One region of the Streptomyces sp. NPDC051913 genome, then DNA from elsewhere that is predicted to be linked to it. Evidence: riboswitches for the same ligand, from Rfam matches in the RefSeq annotation. Region 1 holds a riboswitch; the other holds the start of a gene.
What was found. Region 1 has a riboswitch for S-adenosylmethionine ahead of thrC (threonine synthase). Riboswitches for the same ligand answer to the same signal wherever they lie in the genome.

Region 1 (15,047 bases):
CCGCGCCCCTGGGGGCGTCACCCGCAGCCGCGTTGGAACGTGAGGGGACGTGTCGGGGGGTGTCCGCCCGCAGCGGTTGGCGCGTCAACACGGGCGCCCCTTTATAGATGACCGATTCCGCGCCGTCCCGAGGACGGACACCCCCCGGCGCGGCCCCGCCCCCCACACAACCGCACCGGCGCCGGTGCTCGACACCCTGACGCCCGCCGAACGCCTGGCGTTCGTGCTGCACGACCTGTTCGCCGTGCCCTTCGAGGAGGCCGGCGAGGTCGTCGGCCGTACCCCCGCCGCCGCCCGCCAACTCGCCAGCCTCGCGCGAGGGCGACTTCGGGTGGACGGCCGGACCGGGCTCGCGGTGCTGTTCGACGGACGGGTGGAGCGGACGCTGGCGTTCACGTTCGTACAGGAACGGATCGCGGTGATCGACATCGTGACGGAGCACGCGCGCGTGGAAGCGAGCGAGGTGGAGGTCCTCTAGCTCAGCCCCAGCACCCCCACGGTCTCTCCCTCCACCGTCTCTCCGTTCGGCCGGAATCCCAGCCCGAGATAGAAGTTCTCCGGCCCGTGCTCCCCCGGATGCCAGGTGACGTACAGCTCCGTGCCGCCCCGCTGCCGGATCTCCGCCGCCACCGACTCCACCGCGAACCGCCCGTACCCGCGCGCCTGCGCGTCCGCGGAGATGTTCAGCCGCCACAGTCCGGAGCGGATGAGGGTGCCGTCGTCGGCCCAGTCGATGTCGAAGAAGGCCATCAGGAAGCCGACCGGCCGGTCACCGTCGACGATCAGACGGGGCCAGGCGGTGCCGGGATGGACGTAGGCCTCGGCGAGGGACTTCACCACCGGGGAGACCGCGAATTCCTGCTCGGGCCGGACGCGAATGCCGAGGGCGGCGTCGATATTGCGCGGGGTTATTTCCTCGAGGCGGGGGCCGGGGCCGTGCGTGATCATGCGCGGCACCTTAGACGGACCGCTCCACGGGGCACACCCGAATTACCGTCAGCCCAACTGCCGATACCGCCCCTTGAAGTACGCGAGCGGCCCTCCGTCGGCGCTCGGCACGCGCGCGGTGAGCACCCGGCCGATGACGAGCGTGTGGTCCCCGGCCCGCACGCGCTGCTCCGTACGGCACTCCAGGGTCGCCAGCGCGCCGCCCACCAGCGCTGCCCCGGTGGCCTCGCCGCGGACGTACGGGATGTCCTCGAAGAGCAGCCGGTCGCTGAGCCGGCCCTTCATCGCGAAGCGCCCCGCGATGTGCCGCTGGCTCTCGGCGAGGACGGAGACGGCCCACAGGGGCTGTTCGTCGAGGAGGTCGTCCATGCGGGAGCCTTCGCGCAGGCTGACCAGCACCAGTGGCGGGTCGAGGGAGACCGACATGAACGCGGTGGCCGTCATGCCGACGTCCTCGCCCTTGGGTCCGTCGGGGTCGAGCGGCGGCTCGAAGGCGGTCACCAGGACCACGCCCGAGGCCAACCGGGACATGGCGGCGCGGAACTCGTCGTTGCTCACCCCCTCAGGATGCCCGGAGGGGAGGACGGTGGCGGTGGGGGCTGTGTTCGGCACGTCGGGAACGCTAGTGTCCGCCCGGTACGCGCCGCATCGGACCTCAGCCCGAACTCGGACCTAGGACCCCCGACGGACCTTCGACGGATCACCCGGCACGCATACGCACCGCACCCGCACATGCCAACAAACTTTGCGTTCAGTAAACGCACAGCGAAAACGCAGAAACACCACTCAATTGTTCATCTTTAGCTGTGACTTGAGTCACAAGGGGCATTAATTGTTGACCCTGTGTACCGAGTGAGCAGCGCGCTGTGATTCAGTGGCGGGGAAGCTGCCAGAACGATACGCCGATGAGAACCCTTGATTCGCTGCGAGGTCTCGGGGGGAGGGCGAGCATGGAGACCGAGTCGGAGCCCTACGTCCGCCTTGCCACTCTGCGGCAACTGCACCAGGTCATGGCGGACATGAACACCGCCCGGTCTCTTGCGGACACCCTGCAGACGGTCGCCGACGGCGTCGTCACCGGCCTCGGCTACGAGCTGGCGTGCGTCAACCTCGTCCGCCCCGACGGCGACCTCGTCGTCGCCGCCTTCGCCGGCAACCCCGCCGCCGAGGCGCTGATCACCGGCCGGGTCGGCTCCCGCGAGTCCTGGGAGCGCCGCCTGAGCATGGGCGAGACCTGGGGCGACCTGGTCTTCATCCCGCACACCGAGGGCTGGATCCTCGACGACGACGACGTACCGCAGTGGTACACCGACGGTCCCGCGCCCCGCTTCGAGGACGAGTGGCACCCCTCCGACCGGCTCTTCGCGCCGATGTTCACGCCGGGCGTGGGCGGCGGCTCGTGCGGCGAGCTGATCGGCGTGCTCTCGGTGGACCGGCCGCGCAACGGACGCAGGCCGGGCGCGTGGGGCCGCGAAGCGCTCCAGATGTACGCGTTCCAGGCCGCGATCGCGATCAGCAACGCGCGCCTGAGGGCCAACATGCAGCGCGCACTGGTCAGACTCGAAAGGGAGCAGCAGGCGCTCAGGGCGAGCGAGGAGAGCTTCCGGCAGGCCTTCGAGTACGCCCCCTCCGGCATGGCCATCGCCGAGATGGGCGGCGACCAGCACGGCCGCATCCTGCGCACCAACGACGCCCTGTGCCGCCTCCTGGGCCGCCCCGCCTCCGCGATGCGCCGCTACTCCTTCTCCGACCTCGTCCACCCCGAGGACATAGGGACCCTGCTGCGGACCTCGGCGGAGGGCGGACGCGCGGAGCTGCGCCTGGGCCGCCGTGACGGAACGTACGTCTGGGTCAGTCTCCGCAACTCCGTCGTCGCCGACGCCGCGGACGGCCCCCGGTTTCTCCTCACCCACGTCGAGGACATAGAGGACCGCAAGCGCCGCGAGCTCCAGCTCGCCCACCGCGCCTCCCACGACTCCCTGACCGGCCTGCCGAACTCCGCCGAACTGCGCGCGCGTCTCTCCTCCCGCCTCTGTCAGCGCCCCGCGCACCCCGGCGCCCTGGAGTCCCTGGACGCGGCCTACGGCCACCCCGCCTTCGACGCGCACGGCCACGGCTTCGACTTCCGGCCCGGCGGCGAGTCCTTCGACGCCTACGACCACCATGTGCACACCGCCGCCCCCGAGAGCGAGCACGACGACGGCACCAAGGGGCTCGCGGTCCTCTTCTGCGACCTCGACGGCTTCAAGTCGATCAACGACCGGTTCGGGCACAACGCCGGTGACGCGGTCCTCATCGAGGTGGCCCGCCGGCTGACCCGCCAGGTCCGCGACGGCGACACCGTCGCCCGGCTCGGCGGCGACGAGTTCGTCATCCTCGCCGACGGCCTCGGCCGCGCCGACGCCGCCGACCTCGCCGTACGCCTGCGCAACGAGATCATCCAGCCCATCCGCGCCGAGGGCCGGGCCGTCCGCGTGGGCGCGAGCTTCGGCATCGGCTGGGCGCACTGCGGCATGACCGCCGACGAAGTGCTGAAGTCCGCCGACGAGCGGATGTACGTAGAGAAACGATCTCGTCCCAAACAGCACCGGCGCGCGGGCTGAGGCCCAGGTCAGTGAGTTGATGCGATCCGAGTCACCCGTTTGGGGCAGCAGGAGCGGGTAGGCTCGCCATTCTGACCCCACGTATCGCATCCGCCCGCACCGCTGAGGAGTACCTGGATGACGTCCGGCACCAACGGCGCGAACACGCCGCCCGAGGACGACGACCCGTTCGGCTACCTCTACGCCGACGGGCAGGCCAACGGAGCCCAGCCGCCGTCCGGTGGCTACGGCTACCCGAACACCGTCAACCGGACGCGCCCCGTCGGACAGCGCCAGTACGGCCAGCAGCAGCCGACCGCGCCGTACGGGCAGGTGCCGCAGCAGCAGGCCCCGCAGCAGCAGGCCCCGCAGCAGGGGGCCTACGGCCAGCCGAACAACGCGCACTACGCCGCGCCCGAGACGTTCCCGGGCGGCGCTCCGACCACCCAGCAGCAGCCGTACGGCGGCAACGGCGGCGGCCGGGGCCGCGGCCCGAACACCAAGGGGCTGCTGATCGGCGCCATCGCGGTGGTCGCCGCGGTCGTCATCGGTATCGGCGTTGCCATGCTCGGCGGTGACGACGACAAGGACGCCGGCGGCAGCGACCCGTCCACCACCCCGTCCGCCCAGCAGAGCAGTGAGCCGAGCGCGTCGGCGAGCGGCAGCGCGGCCAGCGAGGACGACCTGCCGAAGATCGACGCGAAGGCGCTGTCGCTGAGCCCCGGTATCACCACCGCGACCGACGTCCAGGGCGCCAAGGCCGACGGCGGGATCTACCTCAACGGCTTCAACCAGGTCGGCTCCTCGGTCACCTGGAACGTCAGCGGCATCCCGAAGAGCGGCAAGTACACCCTGTACACGGGCTACAGCGTCCCCGGCAAGGACGCCACCGCGACCCTCTCGATCAACGGCACGGCCTCCAAGGCCCCGGTCGGCATGGACAACTACGCCAAGGCCGCCGAGGGCGACTACGCCAAGGGCTGGACGCAGACCTACAACTACGTCCAGCTCAACAAGGGCAGCAACACCATCAAGATCTCCTGCGAGCAGGGCAACCAGTGCGACGCCCTCCTCGACCAGCTCTGGCTGGTGAACGGCTGGGTCGACTCCTAGGCCCCCCTACTAGGCCGCGTTGACCTCGCCGGTCACCGCGATGCGGTCCAGCAGCTCCTCGTAGACCCCCCGGTCGAACTCGCCCGCCGCCGGTGCCGCGACCGTCGCCGCGGACAGGGCGGCCGCGCGGGCCAGTCGGTCGGGCCAGGGGAGGTGTTCCACCAGCCCCGACAGCAGTCCCGCGACCGCCGAGTCGCCGGCGCCCGTCGGGTTGCCGTGGAGGCGGGCCGGCGGGGTGGCGCGCCAGCGGCCCTCGGGGGTGGCGGCGAGCAGTCCGCCGGTGCCGAGCGAGGCGACGACCGCGTGGGCGCCGCGACGACGAGCGTCCTGGGTGGCCCGCTGCGGCTCGTGGGAGCCGGTCAGTTCGGCGAGTTCGTCGGCGTTCGGCTTGATGAGGTCCGGGCGGGCGGCGACCCCGCGGCGCAGCGGCTCCCCGCTGGTGTCGAGGAGGACCGGCACTCCGGCCGCGCGCGCGGTGCGGACCAGGCCGGCGTACGCGCCCACCGGTACGCCCGGCGGCAGACTGCCGCACAGGGCCACCGCGTCGGCCGACGCGAGGAGATCCTCGTACGCCTCCTGGAAGGCCGACCACTCCGGCGGTGTGACCACGGGGCCCGGCTCGTTGAGCTGGGTCGTGTCACCGGTCCGCTCGTCGACGACGGCGATGGTGCGGCGGGTGGCGCCGGAGACCGGGAGCAGCGCGTCGGTCACGCCGGATGCGGTGGCCAGCTGATCCTGGACGGCCCGGCCGGTGGCGCCGCCCGTGAAGCCGGTGACCGTCACCTCGTGGCCGAGGGCGGCGAGTACGCGGGCCACGTTCAGGCCCTTGCCGCCGGGGCGTTCGATGACCTCGGAGACCCGGTGGGAGGCGTGCGGTGTCAGGGTCCGTACGCGGTAGGTGAGGTCGAGAGCGGTGTTCAGTGTGACCGTGAGGATCACCTGGGCCGACCTCCCCCGAAGACGTTGCTGAGCCGTTTGGTGGGGTGATCATGCCAAACGGACGGCGGTCGGCCCAGTCTCCCAGGCCAACCGCCGCGCTCAACAGATGGACAGATCACCCCAGTTGGGGATCGACCACCCATTCACCCCGGCGCATCACGCCCTTGAGTTCGAAGTCGGCGCCGAGCAGGACGAGGTCGGCGTACCGGCCGGGTTCGAGGGAGCCGACCCGGTCGGCCATGCCCAGCAGCCGGGCCGGGTTGGCGGACAGGGCGGCGACCGCGTCCTCCACCGGCAGCCTGTCGACCGTCACCGCGCGCTGGAAGGCCCGGTCCAGGGTCAGCGTCGACCCCGCGATCGAACCGCCCTCCACCAGCCGGGCCACCCCCTCGCTGACCTCGACCTCCAGCGGGCCGAGCATGTAGCGGCCGTCGCCGAAGCCGGCCGCGTCCATCGCGTCCGTGATGAACGCGACCCGGTCCGGGCCCTTGTGATGGAACGCCAGCTGGAGGGCGGCCGGGTGCAGATGCGTGCCGTCGTTGATGAGCTCGACCGTGATCCGCTCGTCCTCCAGGAGGGCGGCGATCGGGCCCGGGGCGCGGTGGCCGAGGGCGGGCATCGCGTTGAAGAGATGGGTGGCGACGGTGGCGCCCGCGTCGATGGCCTCCACCGTCTGCTCGTAGGTCGCGTCGGTGTGGCCGATCGCCGCGATGACGCCGTGCTCGGCGAGCAGCCGTACGGAGTCGATGCCGCCGGGGAGTTCGGTGGCGAGGGTGACCATCCTGGCCTGGCCCCGCGCGGCGTCGATCAGCTTGCGGACGTCGGCGGGGTCGGGGTCGCGCAGCAGCTCCTCGGAGTGCGCGCCCTTGCGGCAGGGGGAGATGAACGGGCCCTCGAAATGGATGCCGGCGATGTCGCCCTGCTCGGCGAGCTCGCTGAGCAGGCCGGCGCGCTGGGCGAGGAAGTCCATGTCGCCGGTGACGGTGGAGGCGACGAGGGTGGTGGTGCCGTGCACACGGTGCGTGTGGATGCCGTGGAGTACGTCTTCCGTGGTGCCGGAGGTGAAGCTGGCTCCTCCGCCGCCGTGGTTGTGGATGTCCACGAACCCTGGGACGAGCCAGTGGCCGGTTACGTCGGTGACCCGGGCGTTCTCCGGTGCGGCGCCGATGATTGTGTCGCCGTCGACGATCACTCGGCCGTTCTGGACGGTTCCTGTGGGGAGGACGACCGTGGCGCCGGACAGGATGAGGGGCGCATCGCCGGACGCGGTGTGCGGGTTGTGTGTGGCTGGTCGCGCAGTTCCCCGCGCCCCTGGGTCGGCTGCCATCAGGGAGTTACCTCCATACCGTTCGTCGTGTCGAGGAGATCCCAGGCCAGTAGCCCGGCACCCAGGCAACCCGCTGTGTCGCCCAGCGCCGCCGGGACCACCGACGGCAGCTTCTGGAAAGTGATCCGCTGCCGGACCGCGTCCCGCAGTGGTGTGAACAAGGTTTCCCCCGCCTCCGCCAGGCCGCCACCGATGATCAGGGTGCTGGGGTCCAGGAGGGTGAGGGCGGTGACCAGGCCGTCGGCGAGGGCGTCGATCGCGTGCTGCCAGACGGCCTGAGCCCGCGGGTCGCCGGACTCGACGGCTTTCGCGCAGTCGGCCGCGTCCGCCTCCGGGTCCCCGGCCGCCGCGGCCCACGCCTCGCTGACCGCCGCCGCGGAGGCGTACCGCTCCAGGCAGCCGGCCTGGCCGCAGGGACACGGGGTCCCTCCGGGGCGTACGACGATGTGGCCGATCTCGCCCGCGAAACCGTGGGCGCCCGCCTCCACCCGGCCGCCGATGCCGATGGCGCCCGCGATGCCGGTGCCGAGGGGGACGAAGAAGAAGCGGTCCGCGCCCCGGCCGGCGCCGATCCGGCCCTCGGCGAGGCCGCCGGTGCGGACGTCGTGGCCGAGGGCGACGGGGACCGCGAGCCGTTCGGTGAGCAGCGCGCGCAGCGGGACGTCGCGCCAGCCGAGGTTGGCGGCGTAGCGGGCGACGCCCTGGTCGGCGTCGACGATGCCGGGGACGGCGACTCCGGCGGCGGACGCGGGCTCGCCGAGGTGCTCGACGCCGTACGCGTGCAGCTCGGCCGCGAAGTCGAGGATGCCCTCGACGACCGCGTCCGGGCCGCGCTCCCGGCCGGTCGGGCGGCGGGCCTGGTGCAGCAGCTCGCCGGAGGCGCCGACGAGGGCGGCCTTCATTCCGGTGCCGCCCACATCGAGGGCGATGACATGTCTCACGGGGGTAGTGTGGCCCGCCGACCCGGGAGAGGTCTAGTCCACTCACGTGGTGTAGACCTTATGTCTGACCTTTCGAAAGTTTCGGAGGTTCCAGTGGTGATGACGACGATGTGGGGCTCGGCAGTGCGGCGGCGTAGGACAGGAACGATCGCGGTGGTGTCCGCACTGGGCATGACGGCGGTTCTCGGCGGCTGCGGCCTGGGCGACGACGAGGGGGACGTGACCCTGCGCCTGGTCGCCGCGGACTACGGGAACAGCAAGGCGAACAGCTCCCAGAAGTACTGGGACGCGCTGGTGGCGGACTACGAGTCCGAGCACCCCGGCGTGAAGGTCGACGTCAGCGTCTACTCCTGGAACGACGTCGACCGCGAGGTCAAGGACATGGTCGCGGCCGGGAACCCGCCCGACATGGCGCAGATCGGCGCGTACGCCGACTACGCGGCCGACGGCCTGCTCTACTCCGCCGGCGAGCTGCTCTCCATCTCCACCGAGGCCGACTTCGTCTCGCGGCTCGCCGCGGCGGGGGAGGTCGACTCGACGCAGTACGGCATGCCGTTCGCGGCCTCCACCCGGCTGCTCTTCTACAACAAGACCCTCTTCACCAAGGCCGGGCTGACCCCGCCGAAGACCTGGGCGGAGCTCGCCGCGGACGCCGCCGTGCTGAAGGCGGCCGGCGTGAAGTACCCGTACGCCCTGCCCCTCGGCTCCGAGGAGGCGCAGGCCGAGACCATGCAGTGGCTGCTCAGCGGCGGGGGTGGCTACACCGAGGACATCGGCACCTACGGCATCGACTCGGCGGCCAACGTCGACACCCTGACCTGGCTCAAGGACGACCTCGTCGGCAAGGGGCTGACCGGGCCGGTCGCGCCGGGGAAGCTGAACCGGGCCGACGCGTTCGCCGCGTTCGCGAACGGCGAGGTCGGGATGTTGAACGGACATCCCACGCTGATGAAGACGGCCGCGGCCAAGGGCGTGAAGTTCGGCATGGTCCCGATGCCCGGCGTCGACGGCCCGACCAAGTACTCGATGGGCGTCGCCGACTGGATGACGGCGTTCAAGCAGAACGGGCACGCCGAGCAGATCGGGGACTTCCTCGACTTCGTCTACGACGAGAAGAACGTGCTCGACTTCTCCCGTGAGTACGACCTGCTGCCGGTCACCCTGTCGGCCTCCGAGGTCATGAGCACGGCGAAGGAGGACAAGGACCTGGAGCCCTTCCTGGAGGAACTCCCCGGCTCCGAGCTCTACCCCGTCGGCAAGACCTCCTGGGCGGAGGTCAGCGCGGCGGTCAAGCAGCGGATCGGCACGGCGGTGACGGCCGGGGGCAGCCCCTCGGCGGTCCTCGGCGGCATCCAGTCGAAGGCGCTGATGGCGGAGAGCGCGGAGTAGGGCTTGTCAGTGGCGGGGGCTACGGTCGCTGACATGAACGACCTGGCCCCCCGAGAACAGGCCATCCTCGCGCTCGAACGCCGCGGTTTCACGAACCCCGGCGCGAAGGAGCGCGCGATACGCGAGGAACTGGGCCTGGCCCCGGTCCGCTACTACCAGCTGCTCAACGCGCTGCTGGACGACCCGAGAGCCCTGGCCCACGACCCGGTCACGGTGAACCGGCTGCGCCGGGTCCGGGAGGCACGCAGGTCGGAGCGGTGACGGCCGGGGCGGGAAAAAGGCGTGCGGTCCGCAGCCGTGGATAGGGTCCTTCCATGGGCAGCCACCAGGACTCCACGGACCCCACGGACGACCTCCTGCGCACGCCGGTGACCCAGGCCGGCCGCGACGGGCTCGCCGCGCTGCTCGCGCGGCCCGGCAAGACGGTCGTCGCGCTCGACTTCGACGGGACGCTCGCGCCGATCGTGGCCGACCCGGAACAGGCCCGGGCCCACCCCGACGCCGTGTCCGCGCTCGCCGCCCTCGCCCCGAAGCTCGCCTCCGTCGCCGTCGTCACCGGCCGCCCCGCCGGAGTCGCCGTCCGCCTCGGCGGCTTCGCGGGCGTCCCCGGCCTCGAACACCTCGTCGTCCTCGGCCACTACGGCGCCGAGCGCTGGGACGCCGTCACCGGCGAGGTCACCGCCCCCGCCCCGCACCCCGGCGTCGCCGCCGTCCGCGCCGAACTCCCCGGCTTCCTCGACGGCATCGGCGCCTGGCACGGCACCTGGATCGAGGAGAAGGGACGGGCCGTCGCCGTCCACACCCGCCGCGCCGAGGACCCCCAGGCCGCCTTCGACGCCCTGCGCGCCCCGCTCACCGGCCTCGCCGACCGCCACGGCCTGATCGTCGAACCCGGCCGGCTCGTCCTCGAACTCCGCCCGCCGGGCGTCGACAAGGGCCGGGCCCTGACGGAGTACGTCCGTGAGCTGGGCGCCGAGGCCGTGCTCTACGCCGGCGACGACCTCGGAGACCTCCCCGCCTTCGCCGCCGTGGACAAGCTCCGCTCCGACGGTGTGCCGGGGCTGCTGGTGTGCAGTGCCGGCAGCGAGGAGGTGGCCGAGCTGAGGGAACGGGCCGACCTGGTGGTGGACGGCCCGGCGGGGCTGGTGGCGCTGCTGACGCGCCTGGCGGAGCAGCTGCCTCCCGGCCCCGGGACTCAGCCGCGCAACGCCGCCAGCTGATCCAGGAACCACTGCGCGGGCGGCAACGCCGTGGCCGCGGCGGCCAGCCGCTTCGTGCGCTCCGTCCGCTCCCCGGGTCCCATCGTCAGCGCCTCGTGCAGGGCGTCGGCGGTGCCGATCACGTCGTACGGGTTGACCACGATCGCGTCCTCGCCGAGCTCCTCGTACGCCCCCGCCTCCCGCGACAGCACCAGCGCGCACCCCTCGTCGGAGACGACCGGCACCTCCTTGGCGACCAGGTTCATACCGTCGCGGATGGGGTTGACCAGCGCCACGTCGGCGAGCCGGTACGCGGCGAGGGAGCGGGCGAAGTCGTCCTTGACGTGCAGCACCACCGGGGTCCAACCGGGCTTTCCGTACGCCGAGTTGATGTCCTCCGCCAGGCGCTGCACCTCGGCCGTGTAGTCCCGGTAGACCGCGAGGTCCTGCCGGGAGGGGTAGGCGAACGCCACGTGCACGACCCGCTCCCGCCACTCGGGGCGGGTCGCCAGCAGATGCTCGTACGCGTGCAGACCGCGCACGATGTTCTTCGACAGTTCGGTGCGGTCGACCCGGACGATCGTGCGGCGGCCCGCGCCGATCTCCGTCCGCAGGGCCGTCATCCGCTCGGCCACGTCCGCCTCGTGCGACCGCTTGCGCAGGAAGTCCGCGTCCGCGCCGAGTCCGTGCACCCCGATCCGGGTGTCCCCGAGCCCGCCGACGATCTCCGTCGCGCACGCCTCGAACGCCGACGCCCAGCGCCGGGTCAGGAATCCCAGCCGGTCGGCGCCGAGCATGCCCCGCAGCACCTGCTCGGCGATGTCGTCCGGCAGCATCCGGAAGTACTCCGGCGGCGCCCACGGGGTGTGCGAGAAGTGGCCGATCCGCAGGTCGGGGCGGAGCTCCCGGAGCATCCCCGGCACCAGGGTGAGGTGGTAGTCCTGCACCACGACCGCCGCGCCCCGCGCGGCCTCCTCCGCCAGCGCCTCGGCGAAGGCGCGGTTGTAGGTCTCGTACGACGCCCACTGCCGCCGGAACTCCGCGTCGAAGACCGGTTCCAGCGGGGTCTGGTACAGCAGGTGGTGGACGAACCACAGGACCGAGTTGGCGATGCCGTTGTACGCGTCCGCGTGCACGTCGGCCGGGATGTCGAGCATCCGTACGCCGGCCTCGCCCACTCCGCGCCGTACCGCCTCGCGGTCGCCGTCGCCCAGCGCCGAGCAGACCCACAGGGCGTCCGCGTCGGAGCCGATCGCCGACAGCCCCGAGACCAGCCCACCACCACCGCGCCGGGCGGACAGCGAGCCGTCCGCGCGGACCTCGTACGAGACCGGGCCACGGTTGGAGGCCACCAGTACCTGAGCAGCACCGAACGTTGAAGCCATACGGATCAACCTAGCCCGGTCACGGAACACTCAAACGTGCGTCCGGTCCGGTGCGGTCCTCCGGCCCGCAAGGCTCAGGCGACCTTGCGGGTCGCGTACTCCGCGATCTCCGCCATCGGCGGGCGTTCCTCCGTGTCCACCGAGTAGGTGCGGGGCTCGAAGCCGGTCTCGCCGCGTTCGAACTGGGTGAGGGAGGGACGGACGAGGTGGCCGCGGGCCAGCCGGAGCTGGGCCGTGCGGTAGATCGCCGCGGACATCCGGCCGAGTGCCTGGCCGTCCTGGTGTCGGTGCTTGCGGACGCCGACGTCGACCTGGGCGAGCGCGTCGAGGCCGACCAGGTGCAGCGCGTCGACCAGCATGCCGAGCTCGACGCCGTAGCCGACGGGGAACGGCAGCTGTTCGAGCAGGGACCTGCGGGCCGCGTACTCGCCGCCCAGCGGCTGGACGAAACCGGCCAGCTGCGGCCAGTGCATGTTCAGCAGCGGGCGGGCCATCAGCTCGGTCACCCGGCCGCCCTGGCCCGCCGCGCCGCCGAGCGGGCGGTCGTACATGGCCTTGACCAGGTCGACCCCGGGTTCGGTGAGCAGCGGGCCGACGATCCCGGCGACGAAGTCGGAGGAGAACTCCTTCAGGTCGGCGTCGATGAAGCAGACGATGTCGCCGCTGGTCACCAGCAGCGAACGCCACAGCACCTCGCCCTTGCCGGGCACGGTGGGCAGGCGGGGCAGGATCGCGTCGCGGTGCACGACCATGGCGCCGGCCGCGGCCGCCACCTGTGCCGTACGGTCGCTCGAGCCCGAGTCGACGACGACGATCTCGTCGACCAGCGGGACCTGCTGCATGAGGTCGTGACGGATGATCGCGACGATGTCGCCGACCGTCTCCTCCTCGTTCAGCGCGGGCAGCACGACACTGACCGACTGACCCGTGCGCTGCTTGGCGGCCAGGATCTGGTGGAGCGGCCGGTCGGTCACGGACCAGGAGCGGGTGGTCAGCCAGCGCTCGACTTCTTCCAGCACGTGGGCGACTCCTCTACTTGTGATCCACTACTTGTGATCCATCTCGCGGTTCGGACGACTATCTCAACTGTCCAGGTCGTCGGTTACAGTCTTGAACAACGCGGATGACCATCGCATGTCCTGGATCATCCGACGTCCACAACTTCATACCGCTCATCCAGAGGGGCAGAGGGATACGGCCCGATGAAGCCCCGGCAACCCTCCAGTCGGTACTCGCGTACGTGAGGCTCCCGACTCGGGAAGGTGCCAAATCCGTCTCACGGCGAGATGCGTCGTGAGGAAGATGAGGAGAAAGGGCCTCGCCTCTCATGGCTGCGCAGACTGTTGCAAGCACCACCGGAACCCCCGTCGACCTCGGCCCCGCCGCCGCGCTCAGCTGCCGCGAATGCGGTCACCGGGTGCCTCTCGGCCCGGTCTTCGCCTGCGAGGAGTGTTTCGGCCCGCTCGAGATCGCGTACGACTTCTCCGCCTACGACGCCGAGGAGCTCCGCAAGCGGATCGAGGCGGGACCCGCGAACATCTGGCGCTACGCGCCGCTGCTGCCCGTCCCCGCGGACGTGGCCGACAAGCCCAACATCAACCCCGGCTGGACCAAGCTGGTCAAGGCCGACAACCTCGCCCGTGAGCTGGGTGTCGAGGCCGGCAAGCTGTTCGTGAAGGACGACTCCGGCAACCCGACCCACTCCTTCAAGGACCGGGTCGTCGCCCAGGCCATCGAGGCCGCCCGGGTCTTCGGCTTCACCACCCTCTCCTGCTCCTCCACCGGCAACCTCGCCGGTGCCGTCGGCGCCGCCGCCGCCCGCGCCGGCTTCCGCTCCTGTGTGTTCATCCCGCACGACCTGGAGCAGGGCAAGGTCGTCATGGCCGCCGTCTACGGGGGTGAGCTCGTCGGCATCGAGGGCAACTACGACGACGTGAACCGCTTCTGCTCCGAGCTGATCGGCGACCCGGCCGGCGAGGGCTGGGGCTTCGTCAACGTCAATCTGCGGCCGTACTACGCGGAGGGCTCCAAGACCCTCGCGTACGAGATCTGCGAGCAGCTCGGCTGGCGGCTCCCCGACCAGCTGGTCGTGCCGATCGCCTCCGGCTCCCAGCTGACGAAGATCGACAAGGGGCTCCAGGAGCTGATCAAGCTCGGGCTCGTCGAGGACAAGCCGTACAAGATCTTCGGGGCGCAGGCCGAGGGATGCTCGCCGGTGTCGGTCGCCTACAAGGCGGGCCACGACGTCGTCCGCCCCCAGAAGCCGAACACCATCGCCAAGTCCCTCGCCATCGGCAACCCGGCCGACGGCCCCTACGTCCTGGACATCGCGCGCCGCACCGGCGGTGCGGTGGAGGACGTGAACGACGAGCAGATCGTCGACGCGATCAAGCTGCTGGCCCGCACGGAGGGCATCTTCGCCGAGACGGCCGGTGGTGTGACCGTCGGCGTGACCCGCAAGCTGATCGAGAACGGTCTCCTCGACCCGACGAAGACCACCGTCGTGCTGAACACCGGCGACGGCCTCAAGACGTTGGATGCGGTGGCCGGGACGGGGCTGACCGCGACGATTCGCCCCAACCTTGATTCGTTCCGCGAGGCTGGGCTCGCTTAGTCGTTGTTCGTCTGCGGCCGGTGGGGGCTGGTCGCGCAGTTCCCCGCGCCCCTGGGTGCGTCATCCTGACCGGAGGTTTCAACGTGAGTGTCAATGTCCGCATCCCCACCATCCTGCGCACCTACACCGGCGGTGCCGCCGAGGTGACCGCCGAGGGTGCCACCCTCGCCGATGTCATCGCCGACCTGGAGAAGAACCACACGGGCATCGCCGCCCGGGTGCTCGACGACCAGGGCAAGCTGCGCCGGTTCGTCAACGTGTACGTCAACGACGACGACGTCCGCTTCGAGCAGGGCCTGGAGACCGCCACCCCGGACGGCGCCGGCGTCTCGATCATCCCGGCCGTCGCCGGTGGCTGAGTCAAGCTGACCGAATGACTGATCATTACCGTCGGTAAGGCCGATTACCGAGAGTTCAACGAATTGCCCCCTCCGTGAGAGAAACGGAGGGGGCAATTCTCTATGGTTGAGCGCGGTACAGTTGGGGAAGCTGCTGCGCCTTCCATGCCACACGCATATGAGTACCTGCTCCACTTGCGACGAGAAGCAGCCAAAGTGTGCGGTTCTTTTGTGAGTCTTGTGCCTTTTATGGGGCCCGACTTGCCCCGAAT
Region 2 (15,047 bases), on a different contig from region 1:
CAACCGGGCGGCCTCGTCGGCGTCGGGTTCCTCGGACGTCCTGGAGAAGCTGGGCGTCAACCTCGACCTCACCCCGCAGCGGGTGGCCGAGGTGGCCGAGGAGGCCGGCATCACCTTCTGCTTCGCCATCAAGTTCCACCCGGCGCTGCGTCACGCGGGCGCCGCCCGCGGTCAGTTGGGCATCCGTACGGTGTTCAACGCGCTGGGCCCGCTGACCAACCCGGCCAAGGTCAAGGCGCAGGCGGTGGGCGTCGCAGATCCGCTGATGGCGCCGATCGTCGCCGGGGTCTTCGCCGAGCGCGGCAACTCCTCGCTGGTCTTCCGCGGTGACGACGGCCTCGACGAGCTGACGACGACGTCCACCTCCCGGGTGTGGGTGGTGCGCGACGGCAAGGTCACCGAGGAGGCCTTCGACCCGCGTGACGTCGGCATCGAGCTGGTGCCGGTGGAGGCGCTGCGGGGCGGTGACCCGGCGTTCAACGCGGACGTGGCGCGCAGACTCCTCGACGGTGAGCCGGGTCCGGTCCGGGACGCGGTGCTGCTGAACTCGGCGGCGGCGCTCGTCGCGCTGGAGCCGACCGGGGCGTCCCTGGCGGACCAGCTGCGGGCCGGGATGGCGAAGGCCGCGGAGTCCATCGACTCCGGCGCGGCCAAGCGGACGCTGGAGCGCTGGGTGGCGGCCAGCAACCGCTAGCTCGTGGCGATGGTCGTCCCGCGATCCGGACACGGGTTGCGGGGCGACGATCACATCGCGTAGGTTCCTGTACCAGGTCATGAGTGACAGTCATGAGGCCCCGGCCGACTGTCCGGCAACCCTCCGTCCGTGGCGGGGTGCCCCGGGTGAAGACCAGGCCGTAGGCAGCGAGGTCTACGGCAAGCGCGGGCCCCTCTCGAATCCAGGGGTCCTGGTCGTTCGAGGGAGTCTTCCGTGAGCAAGCGAATGCGATAGGGCTGCCGAGCCCCGCCTCCGCGCACCCTTTTCCTCTTCCCCGCATGCCCTGCTTCGGCATGCCCTCTCACGGGAGTTCCCCATGTCTGTCACCACCGTTGCCGCCGACCAGACCATTTGTGCCCCTCTGCCCGTTCTGGGTCGTAATGTCACCGTCCCGCTCGTCACCGGTGGCGAGGTCACCTACGCCGCCCTCGACTACGCGGCCAGCGCGCCGGCCCTCCAGCGGGTCTGGGACGACGTGGCGGCGTACGCGCCCTACTACGGCAGCGTCCACCGCGGGGCCGGGTACCTGTCGCAGCTGTCGACCGACCTGTTCGAGAACGCCCGGAAGACCGTCGCCGACTTCCTGGGCTGCCGTGAGGGCGACCAGGTCGTCTTCACCCGGTCCACCACCGACTCCCTCAACCTGCTCGCCGCCGCCCTCCCCGCCGACTGCCAGGTCTTCGTCTTCGAGACCGAGCACCACGCCTCGCTGCTGCCCTGGCGCGACGCCCGGGTCACCTACCTGAACGCGCCCCGCACCCACCAGCAGGCCGTCCAGACCCTGGAGCGGGCCCTCGCCGACCGCACTGCATCTAATGAAGAGGGCCACGGCCCCGCCCTGGTCTGCGTGACCGGCGCCTCCAACGTCACCGGCGAGCTGTGGCCGGTGCGCGAGCTGGCCGCCGTCGCCCATGCGCACGGCGCCCGGATCGTCCTCGACGCCGCCCAGCTCGCCCCGCACCACGCGGTGTCCGTCGCCGATCTCGACGTCGACTGGGTCGCCTTCTCCGGCCACAAGCTGTACGCCCCCTTCGGCTCCGGCGTCCTGGCCGGCCGCGCCGACTGGCTCACCGCCGCCGAGCCCTATCTCGCGGGCGGCGGCGCCAGCCGCAAGGTCACCCGGCGTGAGGACGGCGGCGTGGACGTGGAGTGGCACGAGAACGCGGCCCGCCACGAGGCCGGCTCCCCGAACGTCATCGGCGCCTACTCCATCGCCTCGGCCTGCAAGGCGCTGACCGAGGCCGGCTTCGACACCCTGGTCGCCCGCGAGCAGTACCTGATCGAGAAGGTCAAGAGCGGCCTCGCCGACGTTCCCGAGGTCCGGATCCTCTCCCTCTTCGGCGACGACGCCCCCCGCGTCGGCGTGATCTCCTTCGTCGTCGAGGGCTGGAACAGCTCCCACTTCGCCGCCGCCCTCTCCGCCGAGTACGGCATCGGCGTCCGCGACGGCCTCTTCTGCGCCCACCCTCTCGTCCGCACCCTGCTGGGCAGCGACCCGCAGACCCAGGGCGAGTGCGGCGCCCCCGAGGCCGCGCCGGGCGAGAAGTCCCTCAACGCCATCCGCGTCAGCTTCGGCGCGGGCACGCCGGACGAGCACGTGGAGCGGTTCGTGAACGCCGTGCGCGAGCTGGTGAGCGACGGTGCGAAGTGGCGCTACCGGACCGAGGACGGCCGGTGCGTCCCGGCCGTCTGACCGGCTGACCGGCAGTTGCCGATACGCTCCCTCTCGGGCATGTTCACGACGTCCACGGGGGAGCGGAAAGTGCAGGCGCTGCGCGCGACGGATCCACGCAGGGTCGGCCCGTACGAGGTACGGGGCCGGCTCGGCTCGGGCGGCATGGGTGAGGTGTTCCTCGCCGAGTCACGGACCGGGCTGCGGCTGGCGGTGAAGGTCGTACGGCCGGAGTACGCCCAGGACCGCACCTTCCGTGCCCGGTTCCGGCAGGAGGTACGGGCGGCGCAGACTGTCGGCGGGGCGGGCACCTACACCGCGCGTGTGGTCGACGCCGACCCCGAGGGCGAACATCCGTGGATGGCCACGGAGTTCGTGGACGGGCCGAATCTGCGGGACGCGGTCATGGACGGCGGGGCACTGCCCGAGCGGGCGGTGCGGGTGCTGGGGGCCGCGCTGGGTGAGGCGCTGGGCGCGATCCACGCACGGGGCATGGTCCACCGGGACCTCAAGCCCTCCAACATCCTGCTGGCACCGGACGGCCCGCGGGTCATCGACTTCGGGATCGTACGGGCCCTGGAAGCCACGGCGATGACCCGTACGGGCGCGATCGTGGGCTCGGTCGGCTATGTCTCGCCCGAGCAGATCCGCAACGGCGGCAAGGTCGGCCCGTCGAGCGACGTCTTCTCCCTCGGCGCGGTCCTCGCCTACGCGGCGAGCGGGCGTGAACCCTTCGGCGAGGGCCAGGACTCGGTGATCCTGCTGCGCATCCTGACCCGGGACTTCGACCTGACGGGCGTACCGAAGGAACTGCTGCCGCTGGTGGAGGCGTGCCTCAGGGACGAGCCGGGGCGGCGGCCGATGCCTTCGGACGTGGTCGAGGCCATGGGCGGGTTTCCGCGCGGCGGCCTGCGTCCGGGCTGGTACACGGGTGCGGGCCCGGAGCCCGAGGCTTCTCAAGGAGGCGAACTCTGGCTTCCCGAGCGGGAGTCGGGGGAGCGGGAGAGCCGGGTCGAGTACATGACGCCGGTGACACAGACGCCTCAGGCGGTGCCGCCCGAGGCCGGGACGGCGGACGTACGGCCGTCGCGGCGCGGGCTGCTGCGTCTTGCCGTGGGCGGGGCCGTGGTCGCCGGTGCCGGGGGAGTGGGCGGCTGGTGGTGGCTCGGGCGGTCGGAGACCGGTAGCGATGCCGGGGGGAAGAGCGGGAGCGCCGATACGCCGGGGTTCGTCGCGCGGAAGGCGGCCGTGCGCTGGTCGTACACCGTGGGCGGCGCGCCGAGTGTGGCCGGCGGTCCCTGCGGGGCGCTCTCCGCCGACGGCCGGACGCTGTACTTCGCCGGGGCCGACGGGACTCTGCGGGCCCTGGGCAGCGACGGCAAGGAAAGCTGGAAGGTGTCCGTCCTCAAGGGAGCGACCTTCATCACCAGGCCCGTCGTCACGGCCGACGGGATCTTCGTCGCCGCGGTCGACGAAACCACGGCCGACCCGGGCCGGCTCATCGCGGTGAGCGCCGACGGCGAGGAGATGTGGAAGCGGTATCTGCCCAGTCCGTTCTTCCGCCAGCCCGCCGTGCTCGGGGGCGCTGTCGTCGTGGGTTCCGCGAAAAGCACGTTCGACGGTCCGGGTGTCGTGCAGGCGTACGACAGCCGGGGCAAGGTGCTCTGGTACGCCCCGGTGGGCGGTGCGCCGAGCGAAGAACTCGTCGTGACCGACGGCGTCCTCTATGTGCCCTGCTACGACAACCACCTCTACGGGATCACCGACGGCGGCGCCACCACGCCGTTCGACGCCGCGTTGGACGGTGATGTCGGCCGGCCCGCCGTCAGCGGCGACACCGTGGTCGTGAGCACCGGGAACCAGGCCAACGAGCTGTTCGGGCTGGATCTGGCGGGCCGCCTGAAGTGGAGGGAGCCGGACCTCGCCGGTTCCTACGTCCCGGCGAACGCGGACTCCTTCGCCTTCCTGGGGGTGACGAACGCGAGCGCGGCGCTCAAGGCGGTCACAGCGCGCGGCGACGTGGTCTGGACGCACGGCGGGGGCGGAGCCCTCTCGGACCCGGTGCTGGTGGACTCCACGGTCTATGTGCGCACCGACACCGAGGTCCACGCCCTCGACCTGAAGGGCCAACTGCTCTGGAAGACCGAGGTGGGCGCCGACCCGGGCGTCCTGCTGACCCCCCTCGTCCACGGCCGCCGTGTCTACGCCGGCACGAACAAGGGCGTCGCCGCCCTGGACGTCAGCGGCTAGTTGTCGAGCCCGATCGCGAACGCCGCTTCCAGGTCGTGCTGGGAGTACGTGCGGAAGGCGACGTGGGTGTCCGTGGCCTCCACGCCCGGGATCTTGCTGATGCTGCCGGGGATGACCTCGGCGAGGTCCTCGTGCTGCCGGACGCGGACCATGGCGATCAGGTCGTAGGTGCCGGTGACGGAGAAGACCTCGCTCACCGAGTCCAGGGCCGCGATCGACTCGGCGATCTCGGGGATCCGGTCCACGCTGGTCTTGATGAGGACGATCGCGGTGATCACGGCTGGTTCTCTCCCTCGGGGGCCGGAGCTGGGGCGGGCTTCACTCTAGTCGCAGGGGGGAATCGCACCCACGCGAAGGCGAAGCCCAGGCCGAAGCCCACCAGGTGGGCCAGATACGCCACCCCGGGCCCGTTCGGCGCGCGGCCCGCCGCCAGCCACTGGAGGGCCGCCCAGAAGGGCAGCACCACCCACGCCGGGAACCGCAGGGGCAGGAAGAAGAGGAACGGGAGCAGGCTTGTCACCCGGGCGCCGGGGAACAGGTAGAGAAACGCTCCGAGCACGGCTGAGATCGCCCCGGAGGCCCCGACCAGCGACTGGTCGGAGTCGGAGTTGGCGGCGGCGTAGCCCAGCAGCGCCAGGTAGCCGCAGCCGAGGTAGAAGAGCGTGAACTGGACGCGGCCCATCCGTTCCTCGGTCATCACTCCGAAGACATAGAGGAAGAGCATGTTGCCGAGGAGGTGGACCCAGCTGCCGTGCACGAAGAGGGCCGTCGCCGGGGTGAGCGCCGCCCGGGCCGAGCCTTCGAACAGTTCTGCGGGGACCACGCCCCAGTGGTGGAAGTAGGCCCGCTGGGCGACGAGCAGTTCGTCCCCGGTGCCGTAGGCCGGATTGAGGCCCCCCGCGGGGCCGATGACGAAGAGCAGACAGCACAGGGCGATCAGGCCGTAGGTGACCGGTGCCGTACCCCACAACGACCTGCTCGCGCCATCGACTGTCACCCTCCAGTTGCTGATCATGAACACAGAGCATGACGTAACGGGACGCAACCGAACAGAGTGCCTCGCCGTCCGGGCGGGCACTGAGACGGCCGAGCGACGAGTACCCGCCAGGCCGTAGGGTTACGAGCCACACACCGGGCCCGGTGTGTCGCGGACAATGGAAGACCTAGAAGGAAAGAGCTCAGGCACGATGACGGTTCCCCTGCCGACCGCCTCGACGCGGTGGCGCTGCACCCTCTGCGGCAACCTCACCCGGTTCGACGTGACCCGCTCGTCGAAGGTCGTCGAGTACGTCCACCTCGACCTGGCCGGTGAGCCGAAGGTGGAGGAGCGCGAGGTGGTCAGTGAGACCATCGAGTCGGTGCGCTGCCGCTGGTGCAACGCCGTGGATCAGGTGGAACTCGTGGACAGGCCGGGCGCCGACTCCTGAGGGAGTGGCCCCCGCACACAGGTTGGGGTGTTGACGGATGGTGGAGACACAAGGCGGGGAGCCGGGCGACGGCGCCGCTGAGGTGCTCGACCGTCCGCTGCCCGACGGCGTGCGCCGTCGCGTCGTACAGATCGTCTCCGACGGCTTCGGTGGCCTGACCGTCGGTGAACTGCCCGCGCAGCTCAGACAGTACGCCCGGTTCGCGCCGAACCGGCGGGCCAAGTTCGCCGGCAACGCGATGGCCGCGGCACTGGAGACCGATCCGCTGTTCCGGCAGCGCATCGGCGAGAAGTTCAGAGAGGCCCAGCCGGAGCTCGCCGGCGCCCTCGACTCCGGCTCGCCGCCCCCGGCCGCGGATCCGCTCGACGTGGCGGCCGCGGCCTATGTTCTGCGTCCCACGGGCTGGGTGAAGCTCGTGACCGCGGCCGGCGAGGAGGCCCAGCGGGCCGACGCCGAGCGTGCCGACGAGGAGAGCCGGGTCGAGCTGGAGCGGCTGCGCGAGGAGCTGGCGGCCGCCCGGGACCACACGCGCGCCGAGACCGAGCGGCTGCGCATCGAGCTGGACGCGGCCAAGAAGGAAGCCGAATCGCTTCACCGCAAGCTGCGGGCCGCCCTCAGCGACGTCAAGCGCGGTGAGGCGGCGCTGCGCAAGCTCCAGACCGAGATGGACGCCGTGCGCGCCGAGGGGCAGACGCAGGTGTCCACCGCCGAGGTCGAGGCGCGGCGGCTCAAGGCCCGGCTGGGGGAGGCCGAGGCCGCGCTGGAGGCCACACGCAAGGCGGCCAGGGAGGGGCGCAGTGTCGAGGACATGCGCGTCCGGCTGCTCCTTGACACCGTGCTGGACGCGGCCCAAGGGCTGCGCAGGGAGCTGGCGTTGCCGCCCGTCTCCGTACGGCCGGCGGAGACCGTCGACGCGGTCGAACCGGGGCGAATGACCCCGAAGGACATCGCCGCGCGGGCGCTGTCCGAGAACGATCCGGCCATTCTGGACCAGCTGCTCGCCCTGCCCCAGGCCCACTTGGTGGTCGACGGCTACAACGTCACCAAGACCGGCTATCCCCAGATGCCCCTGGAGAAGCAGCGTCTGCGGCTGCTCGGTCAGCTCTCGCAGCTCGCGGCCCAGACGGGCGCGGAGGTGACGTGTGTCTTCGACGGCGCCGAACTGGCCGCGCCGGTGCTGCTCGCGCCGCCGCGCGGTGTGCGGGTGCTGTTCTCCAAGGCGGGCGTCACGGCCGACGAACTGATCCGCCAGCTGGTGCGTGCCGAGCCGCCGGGCCGGCCGGTCATCGTCGCCTCCACCGACCGTGAGGTGGCCGACGGGGTGGCCAAGGCGGGGGCCCGGCCTGTCGCTTCGGCGATGCTTTTGAAGCGCCTGTCCTGAAGTTCTAAGTTCCAGGTTTAATGCCCGAATTGGCTGGATCGTCACACAACGTAGTGTCAATCGAGCATTACCGCACGTGAGTTGTGTGTAAAGAATGCAGTCCGTGACCGATTTTTTCGCGCGAGGATTTGAACTGATCACAAGAAGGTCACTAGGGTCTGGGCTCGAACCTCCGAACGGGTGATCACTCACAAGAAGGAGCTCACCTCCGTGGCGTCCCACCGTCGACCCAAGCAGCCGAGCCGCACACGCGTGACCGTGCTGACCACCGCTGCTGCCGCCGCCGTCGCGCTGAGCGCCAACGCCGCCAACGCGGCACCGAGCGAGAAGCCCAGCAAGGACGAGGTCAAGTCCAAGGTCGACAAGCTCTACGAGGAGGCCGAGCAGGCCACCGAGAAGCTCAACGGCGCCAAGGAGAAGCAGGAGAAGCTCCAGAAGGAGATCTCCGCCATCCAGGACACCGTGGCCCGCGGCCAGGAGGACCTCAACGGCCTCCGTGACTCCATGGGTCTCGCGGCCGCCGCCCAGTACCGCACGGGCTCCATAGACGCCTCCCTGCAGCTCTTCCTGTCGTCCAACCCGGACGACTACCTGGACAAGGCCTCCACGGCCGACCAGCTGAGCGCCCAGCAGGTCGAGGCGCTGAAGAAGATCCAGGAGAAGCAGCGCGAGCTCGCGCAGGAGCGCTCCGAGGCCTCCGAGAAGCTCAAGGACCTCTCCTCCACCCGGACCGAACTGGCCAAGAAGAAGAAGGAAGTCCAGGCCAAGCTCGCCGAGGCGCAGAAGCTGCTCAACACGCTGACGGCCGCCGAGAAGGCCGCCCTCGCCGCCGAGGACGAGCGCGCCAGCCGCTCCGCCAGCGAGCGCGTGGACCTCGGCGACGCCCCCGCCGCCTCCAACTTCGCCGCCGCCGCCTTCTCGGCCGCCCAGAGCCAGCTCGGCAAGCCGTACGTCTACGGCGCCACGGGCACCGCCTCCTACGACTGCTCGGGCCTGACCTCCTGGGCCTACGCCCAGGCCGGCGTCTCCATCCCCCGCACCTCGCAGGCCCAGGCGAACGCCGGTACGCGCATCTACTCGCAGAGCCAGCTCAAGGTCGGCGACCTCGTCATCTTCTACGGCGACCTGCACCACGTGGGCATCTACGCCGGCAACGGCCAGGTGATCCACGCCCCCCGCACCGGCACGGTCGTGCGCTACGAGTCGATCGGCAACATGCCGTTCCAGTTCGGCGTCCGGATCTGAGCACCCCGGAACACGCTCAAGATCACGACACCGTGCCGCCCGTTCGGGCGAATCCTGGCGACGTGAACTGACCCCACGCCCCGCCACTGACCTGCGTCGGTGGCGGGGCGTCACGTTGTGTGGCCGTGGAGGTCTTTGGAAGCGCCCTTGTCGCGGGGCTACTGTCTGCCGCGTTTCCTGTCCGCCAGCGGAAGGGGTGCGGCTTCTCGTGGGGTCCCATCGCCGCCTTGCATCGACTTCGTCCGGGTTCGACCGGGGCGCCAGTGCCGCGCTCTGCGTCCTGACGGCCACCGCCGCGGCCCTCGGCGCCGTACCGGCCACGGCCGCCCCGCACGACGACACCCGTGCCGAGGTGGACCGCCTCTACGAGGAGGCCGAGAAGGCGACCGAGGCCTTCAACAAGGCCGACGAACGCGCCGACGCGCTGAAGAAGCAGGTCGGCACCGCGCAGGACCGGATCGCCCGCCAGCAGGACCGCATCAACTCCATGCGGGAGAAGCTCGGTTCGCTGGCCGGTGCCCAGTACCGCTCCGGCGGCCTCGACCCGTCCCTCGCCCTGCTGTTCTCCGACGACCCGGACGACTACCTCGACAAGGCCGCCGCCCTGGACCGGATCACCGCCCACCAGGCCGGTGAGCTCAAGGACCTTCAGGAGGCGATGCGCGAGCTCACCCAGGAGCGCGCGGAGGCGGCCGGTCAGCTGGCCGAGCTGGAGAAGAGCCGCAAGGCGGTCGCGAGCCACAAGCAGACCGTCGAGAAGAAGCTCGCCCAGGCCCGACGGCTGCTCAACTCCCTGCCGTCCGAGGAGCGCGCCGCCTACGACCGGGCCTCCCGCTCCGGCCGCGAGGACATGCCCGACCTCAGCGGCGCCCTGCCGCCCAACGCCCGGGCCGCCGCCGCGGTCGCCGCCGCCCGCGCCGCGATCGGCAAGCCGTACGTCTGGGGCGCGACCGGCCCCTCCGGCTTCGACTGCTCGGGCCTGATGGTGTGGTCGTACCGGCACGCCGGGGTCTCCCTGCCGCGCACCTCGCAGGGCCAGCGCTACGCGGGACAGCAGGTCCCGCTCTCCCAGGCGCAACCCGGCGACCTGGTCACCTACCGGTCCGACGCCAGCCACGTCGGCATGTACGTCGGCAACGGCCAGGTGATCCACGCGCCCTACCCCGGCGCCCCCGTCCGCTACGACCCGGTGGGCATGATGCCGGGCGCCACCGTCACCAGGGTCTGACCCAGGCCCTCTGACCCTGGCCCTCTGACCCTGGCGGCCGTCCCGCCGTACGATCGTGAAATGGCTGGTCGAAGGCGGGCGTCGAGACACGGGATCCTCGCGCTGTGTCTGCTGCTGGTCTCCCTGGTGGCCTGCGGCGGCACGTCCGGTACCGGCACCGCCAGGGCCGATGTGCAGGCGCTGCTCGACCGGCGGTCGGTCGCCGTCCTCGACCGGGACCGGGCCGCGTTCATGCAGACGGGCGCGCTGGACTGGTTCGAGAACGCGCGGGGCGTGCCGTTCGCGTCCTGGGCGTACCGCTTGACGGGGCTCCACCGGGACGGTGCCGAGGCCACCGCCGATGTCGAGCTCAAGTACCGCATAGAGGGCTACGACAACGCCCCGGTCACCGTCGGCCGCACGCTCACCCTGAGCCTGGACGCCGGCGGCGAGTGGTACGTCGACCAGGAGAAGCCCGCGAAGAAGTCCGCCCAGCAGCTGTGGGACCAGGGCGAGGTCACCGTCGTCCGCGGCGGCAGCAGCCTCGTCCTCGGGGTCGGGCGGTCGAGCGCGGCGCTGCGGACCTACGTGGATCTGGCGGACCGTGCCGTGCCGGCGGTGTCGGCGCAGTGGGGCACCCGGTGGGCGCGGCATGTCGTCGTGCTCGTACCGAAGTCCCTGGACGGCATGGCCGGGCTGCTGGGCTCGCCCGCCTCCTCGTACCGCGGGATCGCCGCCGTCACCACCGGTGAGACGGGCGCCCCCGCGAGCGCGCCCGCGGACCGCATCATCGTCAACCCCGACGCGTACGGCGTCCTCGGCAGCGTCGGCAAGCAGGTCGTGCTCACCCATGAGACCACCCATGTCGCGACCCGCGACCACACCAGTGCCGCCACGCCCCTGTGGCTGTCCGAGGGGTACGCCGACTGGATCGGCTATCTCGACTCCGGGCGCTCGCCCGTCCAGGCCGCCCCGGAGCTGTGGCGGGCCGTGACCGAGGGGCGGACGCCGACGGCCCTGCCGAAGGACGCCGACTTCGGGTTCAGCGGCGACGCGACGAAGCTCGCCCAGGCGTACGAGGGCGGCTGGCTGGCCTGCCGGATGGTCGCGCAGCGGTGGGGGACCGACCAGCTCCGCGCCTTCTACCAGGCCGTCGGCGGCCACAAGCAGCGCGCCGGGGCGGTCGAGGACGCGCTCAAGAGCGTGCTCGACACGAACCTGGACGACTTCACGGCCCAGTGGCGGGACTATCTGCGGGCTCAGCTCGACTGAGCCGCTCGACGGCCTCCTCCAGCCAGGTGCGCTCCGCCTCCCCGGTCGCCCGCGCGACCCGCAGCATGCCCTCCCGGAACAGGTCCGCCGCCTCCTCCGCGCGGACGGGTCTGCCCTCGTCGTAGAAGAAGCTGGTCGGCGCGTCGAGGAACTCCAGGCGGCGGCGGAGCACCGCGGCCTGTTCCTGGCGGTCCGGGAGATGGCGCAGGAAGGTCAGGACCGTGTTGAAGCGGACCTGGTCGGAGATCTCGACCGGCTTGGGCCGGCGCAGGCGCTCCAGGAGGTCCGCGCGGCCCGCGTCGGTGAGGGAGAGCGTGCGCCGCGGGGCCGCGCTCGCGCCCGGCTCGGTGTGCTCGTCGAGCTTGCCCGCCTTGATCAGCCGGGCGATCGCCGGGTAGAGGGCGCCGTCGCTGACCGGGCGGACATGGCCGCTGAGCGCCTTGATGCGCTCCTTCAGCTCATAGCCGTGCAGGGGTTCTTCGGCCAGGAAGCCCAGGATCGACAGCTCCAGCACGCCGATTCCTCCTTGTGGTGGTCGTGGAGCCATGGTACCTCTTATCGAGCTACCTCGATTCGAGGTAGCTCGAATCGAGGGGGTCCTTCTCGTGGACAGTCATCGCCGCCGGCTCATCGCGCTCGCCCACCCCGTCTACTTCTCGCTGCTCGCCTCCGTCGCCGCCGGGATCATCAACACCGTCTGGGTCTCCCGGCTCGGCGGAGCGGCGGTGGCGGCCGTCGCCGTGGCCACGAACGCCGAGAACGTGCTGCTGGGCGTCGCCCTGGTCTTCGGCTCGGGCACGACCGTGCTGGTCGCGCACGCCAGGGGTGCGCGGGACCCGGGGGCGGTGCGGGCCGCCGTGCGCGGGGGCTGGGCGGTGTTCGGGCTGGTCACGCCGGTGGTCGTGGGGGGCGGGTATCTGCTGCGGGAGCCGCTCGCGCGGCTGGTCATCGGCGAGGGCGCGCCCCTGCCGCTCGCCGTCGGGTACTTCGCGATATCGATGCCGGGGGTCGCCGTGTTCTTCGCCCAGCAACTGGTCGACGGGATCCTGAAGGGCACGGGGGACACCCGGACACCCCTGCGGCTCGCACTGCTCGCCAACGGGCTGATCCTCGGCTGCGACCCGCTCCTCATCCACCTCTACGGCGTCCAGGGCGCCGCCGCCTCGACGGTCCTGTGCCGGTGCGTGGCCCTGGGAGCGGGACTTCTCGCCCTGCGCCGGAACGCGCTGCTGCGGGTGGCCACCGGGCCCGGGGTCGCCTTCGGGCGGGTGCTGCGCACCGGGCTGCCCATGGCGGCCGACTTCACCGTGCGGCAGGGCGGGGCGCTCGTACTGGTCGCGATCGTGGCCCGGATCGGGGTGACGGCGGTGGCCGCGTACGCCATCGCGTACAAGGTCCTGTACGTGGCCACCATGGGCTTCTACGCCGTACGGCAGGCCGCCTCCATCCACACCGCGCATCTGCTGGGCGCCGGGTGGGACGAGCGGCGGGCGATCGGGCGGGAGGCGGTGCTGGTGTCCGGAGCCTTCGGGGCGACGGCCGCTCTGCTGTTCGCCGCCACGGCGCCCTGGATCATGGCCGCCTTCGGCGCCGGGGCGGGGGTCGCCGGCGAGGGTGTGCTGTTCCTGCGCTGCGTCGGGCCCTACCTGCTGCTGATGGCCTGCTTCATCGCGCTGGGCGGGGTCTTCGAGGGAAGCGGGGGCGCGCCCGTGCTGCTGAGGGTGACGCTGCTCGGCACGGCGGTCCAACTGCCGTTGGCGTACGGGCTTTCCGGGCTCGGGCTGCCGGGGGTGTGCCTGGCGATGGCGCTGGCCATGGCGGCGCAGTGCGCGGTGGTGGGCCTGGTTCTCGGACGGTCCCGGCGTCAGGAGGTGACCGGGGTCTCCGACGGCTCCTCGGTGGCCTGTGCCACCTGAGCCGGCTCGGGGTCCTCGGCGGGGGCGGTGACCGTGGCCCGCCACAGCTTCACGGCCGCCAGGACGGTCGCGATGACGAGCAGGCCGTTGCGGAGGAAGAGCAGGGTGACGCCCAGGCCGTCACTGGCGACGACGTTCGCGAAGTAGAGCGGGAACTCGAGCACCGTCACGAAGGAGGCCACCAGGACCAGCAGCGCGGGGAGCGTCATCCGGCTCGCCCGGAAGCACAGGCAGACCGCCGCGAGGCCGATCAGCCACACCATGTACTGCGGGCTGATCACCCGGCTCGTGGTCGTGAACAGCAGTACCGCCACGAACGCCGCGTCCGCCGTGGTGTGCGCCTCGAACCGGGTCGCCACCAGCCGCCACAGCAGCAGCCAGCCGAAGGCGACGCCGGTCAGGGCGAGCGCGGCCGTGCTGACGACGTTCACCCATGGTCCGAGGAACTCCACCGAGCCGTAGTTCAGCAGCACCTGGCCGTCCCAGCCGTACTGCCGGGCCACATGGAAGACCAGGGAGCCCAGCGACTCCACCTCGGTGCCCCGGTCGGCCTGGAAGGTCAGGAACGCGAAGGCGCCGGGCATGGTCACCGCGAACAGCGCCGCGAGGCCGGCCGCGGTGACCGCCGCCGACATCCAGACACCGCGCCTGCGGGCGGCCACCAGCAGCAGCACCGGCCACACCTTGAGCATCGCCCCGAAACCGACCAGGGCGCCCATCACCCGGGGATGCCGGGCGCCCGCGAGCAGCGCGGCCACGGCCACGGCGGTCACCATCACGTCGTAACGCGCGTACACGGTCGGCCCGAGCAGCGGGACGCCCACCACCCACACCCAGACCCCGCGCAGGCTCCGCCCGGGGCGCAGGCCCGCGTACAGCAGCAGGGAGAAGACGACCAGGTCGGCCAGGAAGGCGAGGACGAAGAAGGCCGTCGCGTACTGGAGGAACGGCAGCAGCGCGGGGGAGAGGATCGCCAGCGCGGCGGCCGGCGGGTACTGCCAGGTGACGTCGTCCTGCGGGAAGGTGCCGGTGCGCAGCACGTCGTTCCAGCCCTGGTAGATCACCGACACGTCGCTGGTGACGTCCGGGCCCGGGAAGACGTACACCTTCAGGACGAACAGGAGCAGCAGCAGCCTCGTCAGGCCCCAGGTCGCCAGCAGTCCCGCCGGAGACCGCCTCGCACCCGCAATGTCCACCGGAGCCCCTGTTCGCGCGTTGCTGTCGTTGCCGTCTTTGAGATGGCCATGATGTCCCGGCCTGCTGTGAGGTTGCCATAAACGTGGCCGTGACCGGCTGTGAGGGGGGTGTTGGGTAGGGTCGGCGGCGATGCACACGACGATGTCCAAGACCCTGATCGTCACGAACGACTTCCCGCCCAGGCCGGGCGGTATCCAGGCGTTCCTGCACAACATGGCGCTGCGCCTCGATCCCGAGCGGCTCGTGGTGTACGCCTCGACCTGGAAACGCGGCCGGGAGGGCGTAGCGGCCACGGCCGCCTTCGACGCCGAGCAGCCCTTCACCGTCGTACGCGACCGTACGACGATGCTCCTGCCGACCCCCGCGGCCACGCGTACGGCGGTCGGACTCCTGCGGGAACACGGCTGTACGTCGGTGTGGTTCGGGGCGGCGGCACCCCTCGGGCTGATGGCTCCCGCGCTGCGCAGGGCGGGGGCCGAGCGGCTGGTGGCCACGACCCACGGGCACGAGGCGGGGTGGGCGCAGCTGCCCGCCGCGCGGCAGTTGCTGCGCCGGATCGGGGAAGGCACGGACACGATCACCTACCTCGGGGAGTACACGCGGTCGCGGATCGCCGGCGCGCTGACGCCTCAGGCCGGCTCGCGGATGGTGCAGCTGCCGCCGGGCGTGGACGAGAAGACCTTCCACCCGGGGTCGGGCGGTGACGTGGTGCGGGCGCGGCTCGGGCTCGCCGACCGGCCGGTGGTGGTGTGCGTCTCGCGGCTG

Region 2: another riboswitch for S-adenosylmethionine. It lies ahead of ACIHIX_RS24130 (aminotransferase class V-fold PLP-dependent enzyme); the one in region 1 lies ahead of thrC (threonine synthase).

The regions. Positions count from the first base shown of each region.
Region 1 is NZ_JBIUCI010000013.1:181,858-196,904, forward strand. Features, by position in the region: partial or broken gene ACIHIX_RS33400 (sigma factor-like helix-turn-helix DNA-binding protein) at 185-331, shown strand; gene ACIHIX_RS33405 (GNAT family N-acetyltransferase) at 475-948, opposite strand; gene ACIHIX_RS33410 (flavin reductase family protein) at 997-1,479, opposite strand; gene cdgB (diguanylate cyclase CdgB) at 1,899-3,551, shown strand; gene ACIHIX_RS33420 (CBM35 domain-containing protein) at 3,669-4,643, shown strand; gene ACIHIX_RS33425 (1-phosphofructokinase family hexose kinase) at 4,653-5,582, opposite strand; gene nagA (N-acetylglucosamine-6-phosphate deacetylase) at 5,698-6,909, opposite strand; gene ACIHIX_RS33435 (ROK family protein) at 6,909-7,850, opposite strand; gene ACIHIX_RS33440 (extracellular solute-binding protein) at 8,022-9,239, shown strand; gene ACIHIX_RS33445 (DUF3263 domain-containing protein) at 9,273-9,500, shown strand; gene otsB (trehalose-phosphatase) at 9,554-10,459, shown strand; gene ACIHIX_RS33455 (trehalose-6-phosphate synthase) at 10,435-11,823, opposite strand; gene ACIHIX_RS33460 (glucosyl-3-phosphoglycerate synthase) at 11,898-12,842, opposite strand; SAM riboswitch class I at 12,993-13,132, shown strand; gene thrC (threonine synthase) at 13,151-14,437, shown strand; gene ACIHIX_RS33470 (MoaD/ThiS family protein) at 14,521-14,796, shown strand.
Region 2 is NZ_JBIUCI010000007.1:482,567-497,613, reverse strand. Features, by position in the region: gene trpD (anthranilate phosphoribosyltransferase) at 1-694, shown strand, start outside; SAM riboswitch class IV at 770-886, shown strand; gene ACIHIX_RS24130 (aminotransferase class V-fold PLP-dependent enzyme) at 1,032-2,408, shown strand; gene ACIHIX_RS24125 (PQQ-binding-like beta-propeller repeat protein) at 2,448-4,637, shown strand; gene ACIHIX_RS24120 (Lrp/AsnC family transcriptional regulator) at 4,634-4,915, opposite strand; gene ACIHIX_RS24115 (rhomboid family intramembrane serine protease) at 4,912-5,652, opposite strand; gene ACIHIX_RS24110 (hypothetical protein) at 5,825-6,064, shown strand; gene ACIHIX_RS24105 (NYN domain-containing protein) at 6,102-7,445, shown strand; gene ACIHIX_RS24100 (NlpC/P60 family protein) at 7,656-8,690, shown strand; gene ACIHIX_RS24095 (NlpC/P60 family protein) at 8,899-9,918, shown strand; gene ACIHIX_RS24090 (hypothetical protein) at 9,979-11,169, shown strand; gene ACIHIX_RS24085 (PadR family transcriptional regulator) at 11,126-11,683, opposite strand; gene ACIHIX_RS24080 (MATE family efflux transporter) at 11,775-13,085, shown strand; gene ACIHIX_RS24075 (glycosyltransferase 87 family protein) at 13,034-14,281, opposite strand; gene ACIHIX_RS24070 (glycosyltransferase family 4 protein) at 14,424-15,047, shown strand, end outside.